Linked DNA regions of Methylomagnum ishizawai. The protein of the gene in region 1 interacts with the protein of each later gene in a pairwise test. Links are inferred from orthologs where the notes say so. Each region holds a gene or a part of one and is shown in the gene's direction. Other genes may lie near its edges.

The links.
Region 2: the proteins of ftsB (region 1) and K5658_RS03195 interact in binary tests that used the Escherichia coli proteins (3 or more experiments, as listed by UniProt). The link is inferred for Methylomagnum ishizawai from one-to-one orthologs.

What each region holds. Positions count from the first base shown.
Region 1 is NZ_AP019783.1:1,474,495-1,477,530, reverse strand. Bases 77-2,790 are described here. They hold ftsB (cell division protein FtsB), read left to right. Parts: upstream 77-1,122; coding sequence 1,123-1,458; downstream 1,459-2,790. Other genes in these bases: truD (tRNA pseudouridine(13) synthase TruD), read left to right, coding at 2,721-2,790; ispF (2-C-methyl-D-erythritol 2,4-cyclodiphosphate synthase), read left to right, coding at 2,239-2,721; ispD (2-C-methyl-D-erythritol 4-phosphate cytidylyltransferase), read left to right, coding at 1,479-2,234; eno (phosphopyruvate hydratase), read left to right, coding at 77-1,099. In the rest of the region: more of eno, read left to right, coding at 1-76; more of truD, read left to right, coding at 2,791-3,036. UniProt on the Escherichia coli protein: Essential cell division protein. May link together the upstream cell division proteins, which are predominantly cytoplasmic, with the downstream cell division proteins, which are predominantly periplasmic.
Region 2 is NZ_AP019783.1:720,838-723,940, reverse strand. Bases 135-2,915 are described here. They hold K5658_RS03195 (cell division protein FtsQ/DivIB), read left to right. Parts: upstream 135-1,039; coding sequence 1,040-1,792; downstream 1,793-2,915. Other genes in these bases: ftsA (cell division protein FtsA), read left to right, coding at 1,842-2,915; K5658_RS03200 (D-alanine--D-alanine ligase), read left to right, coding at 135-982. In the rest of the region: murB (UDP-N-acetylmuramate dehydrogenase), read left to right, coding at 1-47; more of K5658_RS03200, read left to right, coding at 44-134; more of ftsA, read left to right, coding at 2,916-3,077. UniProt on the Escherichia coli protein: Essential cell division protein. May link together the upstream cell division proteins, which are predominantly cytoplasmic, with the downstream cell division proteins, which are predominantly periplasmic. May control correct divisome assembly.

The sequences.
Region 1 (3,036 bases):
GGGCGTCACCAAGGCGGTCGCCAACGTCAACGGCGAACTGCGTACAGCCGTGCTGGGCCTCGACGCCGCCGACCAGGCCGGCCTCGACGCCAAGATGATCGAAGCCGACGGCACCGACAACAAGGGCCGCTTGGGGGCCAACGCCCTGCTCGGCGTGTCCCTGGCCTCGGCCCGCGCCGCCGCCACCGAAGCCGGTAAGCCGCTGTACGCCCATTTGCACCAGGGCGGCGAGTTCGTCCTGCCGGTGCCGATGATGAACATCATCAACGGCGGTGCCCATGCCGATAACAGCGTGGACATGCAGGAATTCATGATCCTGCCCGTGGGCGCTCCCAACTTCCGCGAAGCCATCCGCTACGGCGCGGAAGTGTTCCACGCCCTCAAAAAGGTGCTGGGCCAGCGCGGCCTCGCCACCGGTGTGGGCGACGAGGGCGGTTTCGCCCCCGACCTGCCCTCCAACGAAGCCGCCATCGAAGTCATCCTGGAAGCCATCGGCAACGCGGGCTATACCGCGGGCAAGGATATCTTCCTAGGGCTAGACTGCGCCGCTTCCGAGTTCTACAAGGACGGCGTCTACGACCTCGAATCCGAAGGCAAGAAATACTCCTCCGGCGAATTCGCCGACTTCTTCGCCTCCTGGGTCGATAAGTACCCGATCATCAGCATCGAGGACGGCCTGGACGAAAGCGATTGGGCGGGCTGGAAAGTCCTCACCGAGAAACTGGGCTCGCGCATCCAGTTGGTGGGCGACGATTTGTTCGTGACCAACCCGAAAATCCTCAAGGAAGGCATCGACAAGGGCATCGCCAACTCCATCCTCATCAAGGTCAACCAGATCGGCACCTTGACCGAGACCCTGGAAGCCATCGCCATGGCGCAGGCGGCGGGCTACACCACCGTGATGTCGCACCGCTCCGGCGAAACCGAGGACAGCACCATCGCCGATTTGGCCGTCGCCGCCTCCACCGGCCAGATCAAGACCGGCTCCCTGAGCCGTTCCGACCGCATCGCCAAGTACAACCGCCTGCTGAAGATCGAGGCGGAACTGGGCGACAAGGCCGTCTACGCCGGCAAGAGCGCGTTCAAGCGGGCGTTCTAAGCTGAGCCAAGGCCGGCACCGGCATGAAAAAGCTCATCATTTTTCTGCTGGTGCTGGTCGCCTTGCTGCAATGGCGTTTGTGGTTCGGCGATGGCGGCATCTACGAATTGCATGAACTGCAAGCCCGTATCGAGCAGCTCAAGGAGGAAGGCGACAAGCTCCACGAGCGCAACGCCGCCCTCGAAGCCGATGTGAAGGATTTGAAGGAAGGCACCGACGCCATCGAGGAACGCGCCCGCCAGGAATTGGGCATGGTCAAGGAGGGCGAGACCTTCGTGCAGGTGTTCGAGAAGCCGCATCCCTTGCCGCCGCCGGAGAAAACCACCCCGGCCCATGGCCCGGCAAAACCGAAGCATTGACCGCCCCACCCACCGCCCCAATGATTTCAAATAACGCCCCCCGTTTCTGGGCCGTCGTCCCCGCCGCCGGTGTCGGCAAGCGCATGGGCGCGGATGTGCCCAAGCAATATCTCGAAGTCCTGGGCAAGCCCGTCCTGCAACACACCCTGGAACGGCTATTGAGCGTCGAGGCTTTTTCCGGCATCGCGGTCGCACTGGGCCACGACGACGGCTATTGGCCCGACCTCCCCTGCGCCACCCACCCCAAAATCCGCCGCGCCCCCGGCGGCAAGGAACGCGCCGACTCGGTGCTGTCGGGACTCCGTAGCTTGGAAAACGAGGCCGATCCCGATGATTGGGTCTTGGTCCACGACGCCGCCCGGCCCTGCCTCGCCCGAACCGATGTGGAAAAGCTGATGGCGACGCTCAAGGACGACCCCGTCGGCGGCATCCTAGGGCTGCCGGTCAGCGACACCCTGAAAAGCGTGGAGGCGGGCCATATCACCGGCACCGTGGACCGCGGCCGGGTCTGGCGGGCGCTGACCCCGCAGATGTTCCGCTACGGGCTGTTACGCGGGGCATTGGAAGCAGCGGCGCAAAACGGCTGGGTCGTCACCGACGAAGCCAGCGCCATCGAACTCAAGGGCTTGCGTCCCAAGCTGGTCGAGGGACGGCCCGACAACCTCAAAATCACCCGGCCCGAGGATTTGCCCCTGGCCGTTTTTTACATGGTTTCAATCCTCTCCCAGGAACCGGGAGACGCCCAGCTTATCAACCCATCCGAAAACCGGGAATAAAACAATGTTGCGCATAGGCCAGGGCTACGACGCCCACAAATTCAAGGCGGGCGACCATATCGTCATCGGCGGGGTCAAAATCCCCTTCATCCACGGCATGGCGGCGCATTCCGACGGCGACGTGGCCCTGCACGCGCTGTGCGACGCCCTGTTGGGCGCGGCGGCCCTGGGCGATATTGGCAAGCATTTCCCGGACACCGACGCCGCCTACAAGGGGATCGACAGCCGCATCCTGGTCCGCAACGTCATGGCCAAGCTCAAGGAATTGGGCTACGCGGTCGGCAATGTCGATGTCACCCTCGTGGCCCAAGCCCCCAAAATGGCCCCGCATATCCCCAAGATGCGCGAACACATCGCCGCCGACCTCGAAATCGGCGTGGACGCCGTGAACGTCAAGGCCACCACCACCGAAGGCATGGGTTTCGAGGGCCGGGGCGAAGGGATTTCGTCCTATGCCGTGGCCTTGCTGCACAAGGTGCCGGTTTGATGAACATGCCCGCCCCCCTGCCCTACGCCCACGGCGGTCCCGTCGGCACCGCCACCCTGAAAGCCGCGCCGGAAGATTTCATGGTCGAGGAAATCCTGGGCTTCGCGCCTTCCGGCGAAGGCGAACACGTGTTCCTCAAGGTCGAGAAGCGCGGCGAGAACACCGAATATGTCGCCCGCCAACTGGCGCGTTACGCCGGGGTCGGCTCCCGCGAGGTCGGCTACGCCGGGCTGAAGGACCGCCACGGCCTCACCGTGCAATGGTATAGCGTGCAACTGCCGGGCAAGGACGGACCCGATTGGAGCGCCCTAGCCT
Region 2 (3,103 bases), 750 kb from region 1 along the record:
AAGTCAAAATCGTCGGCGTGGCGCCGGTCAGCGGAGCAATCGAATGAGCAAGCGAGTGGACAATCCCCAGGCGTTCGGACGGGTCGCGGTCCTGATGGGCGGCGCGGCGGCGGAGCGGGAAATCTCCCTGAAAAGCGGTAAAGCCGTGTTGCAGGCTCTTTTGAACCAGGGCGTCGATGCCGTGGGCTTGGATGTCGGGGCGCGGCCCTTGGAACCCTTGCTGGGCACGGGCTTCGACCGCGTGTTCAATATCATCCATGGCCGGGGCGGCGAGGATGGCGTGCTACAAGGTGCCTTGGAAGCCTTGGGGCTGCCCTATACCGGCAGCGGCGTGTTGGCTTCGGCCCTGGCCATGGACAAGCTCAGGACCAAATTGTGCTGGATCGGCGCGGGATTGCCGACCCCGCGTTGGATGCGGTTGCGCTCGGAGGCGGACTTGGCGGCTTGCGCGGAAACATTGAATTTCCCGGTTATCGTGAAACCCGCCGAGGAAGGTTCCAGCATCGGTATGAGCCGGGCGGAAAATCCCGCGGAATTATTGGAAGCATGGCACCGCGCTTCGCAATATAATTGCGCGGTTTTCGCCGAGACTTGGGTGACCGGGGCCGAATATACCGCCGCCGTCCTGGACGGCGAGCCGCTGCCCTTGATCCGGTTGGAAACACCCAATACCTTCTATGATTTCGATGCCAAATACCGCGCCGAAACCACGCGTTATCATTGCCCCTGCGGCCTGCCCCCGGAAACCGAATCCAAACTGCGCGAACTGGCCGTGCGTGCTTGTGCTACCGTGGGCGTCATGGGCTGGGGCCGGGTGGACTTGCTGGTCGATGGCGCGGGCGAACCCTGGCTGATCGAGGTCAACACCGTGCCCGGCATGACCGACCATAGCTTGGTGCCGATGGCGGCGCGGGCGGCGGGACTCGATTTCGACGCCCTGGTCTGGCGTATTTTGGAAACCAGTTTCGATCCGCGGCGCTAAACCCGGATGCCCAGGTATACCCGGCCACGGGCGCGGCCCCAACCACGACGCTTTCCCGTGATCCGGCTGTTGGTGGCGCTGGGGAGTATGGCCGCGCTGGTGATGGCCGCCGCCAAACTGAGCCAAAACCGGTTGGAAACCTATCTGCCCATGCGGTATGTGCGGGTGGAAGGCTCGATCTGGAACCTGGATATGGACGCCTTCGAGCAAACCCTGGCCCCCTATACCCACAGCGGGTATTTCTCGACCGATATGGAACGGATCGAAACGGAGGCCAAAACCTTCGCCTGGGTGGATAGGGTGCGGGTGGAGCGGCTATGGCCCGATACCTTGGTGGTGCGGATCGAGGAACAAAAACCCATCGCCCGCTGGGACCGGAACAGCCTGCTCAACGACCGGGGCGAGCGCTTCACCCCGCCGAGCGTGGCGGATTACCAACATCTACCACTGCTGTCCGGCCCGGAAGGCCAGGAAAAACTGGTGTTGGGCACCTTGCGGGCGCTCAACGCCAAGCTGGAACGACGCCAGCTACGCATCGTCACCCTGAGCCTGAGCAAACGCCGGGCCTGGGTGGCGCAATTGGAGAACGGCGTGGAGATCGTGTTCGGCCACCAAGACCCCTTGGCGGCCCTGGAACGCACGCTATCCCTGCTGCCGCGGTTGGGGGAGGACCGGATCGCGGCCATCCAGAAATTGGATTTGCGTTATCCCAACGGTTTCTCGGTGATCTGGAAACCCTTGGAACCGGAGCCGCCGCCCGCCGATAATCCCGCCGGCGGGGCGCTGGAACAAGCCCCCACGGATACTTGAACCCCGGACCGGAATTTCGACTGACCCAAACGGATAAAATAACGATTCAATGGCTAGGAAATCGGATCGCAACCTGATTGTGGGCTTGGATATCGGCACCTCGAAGGTCGCCTGCATCGTCGGCGAGATCGGCGAGGACGGCGATATCGAAGTGATCGGCATCGGCAGCCACCCTTCCCGCGGCCTCAAGAAAGGCGTGGTGGTGAACCTGGAAACCACCGTGCAATCGATCCAACGGGCGGTCGAGGAAGCCGAACTGATGGCGGGTTGCCGCATCCACTCGGTCTACGCCGGCATCGCGGGCAGCCATATCAGCAGCATGAATTCGCATGGCATCGTCGCCATCAAGGACAAGGAAGTGGTGCAGAGCGACGTGGACCGGGTGATCGACTCCGCCCGCGCCGTCGCCATCCCCGCCGACCAGAAGATTTTGCACATCCTGCCCCAGGAATTCGTCATCGACCGGCAGGAAGGCATCAAGGAACCCATCGGCATGTCGGGCATCCGCCTGGAAGCGCGGGTGCATATCGTGACCGGCGCGGTGAGCGCGGCGCAGAACATCGTCAAATGCATCCGCCGCTGCGGGCTGGAAGTCGAGGACATCATCCTCGAACAACTCGCCTCCTGCGCGGCGGTGCTGACCGAGGACGAGAAGGATTTGGGCGTCTGCCTGGTCGATATCGGCGGCGGCACCACCGACATGGCGGTGTTCACCCACGGCGCGATCCGGCATACGGCGGTCATCCCCATCGCGGGCGACCAAGTGACCAACGATATTGCGGTGGCGCTCAGGACGCCGACCCAGTTCGCCGAGGAAATCAAGATCAAACAGGCCTGCGCCCTGACCCAGCTCGCCAAGCTGGAGGACACCATCGAGGTGCCCAGCATCGGCGACCGGCCCGTCAGGCAGATTTCGCGGTTGAATTTGGCGGAGATCGTGGAACCGCGCTACGAGGAACTGCTGCTGTTGGTGCAAGCGGAGTTGCGCCGCAGCGGCTTCGAGGACCTGATCGCCGCCGGGATCGTCCTGAGCGGCGGCAGTTCCAAGGTGGAGGGCTTGGTGGAACTCGCGGAGGAAATCTTCCATATGCCCGTCCGTCTCGGCATTCCGCAATACGTGACCGGACTCAACGAAGTGGTACGCAATCCGATCTACGCCACCGGCGTCGGTCTTTTGCTATTCGGTAAGCAGCAACATGCCCAGAGCGAGCCGCACATCGCCGTGGGCACCGGCCTCAAGGGATTGTGGGCACGCATGAAACAATGGTTTACGGGCAATTTTTGACTACAGACAGTTACGGTGGGGTTGAA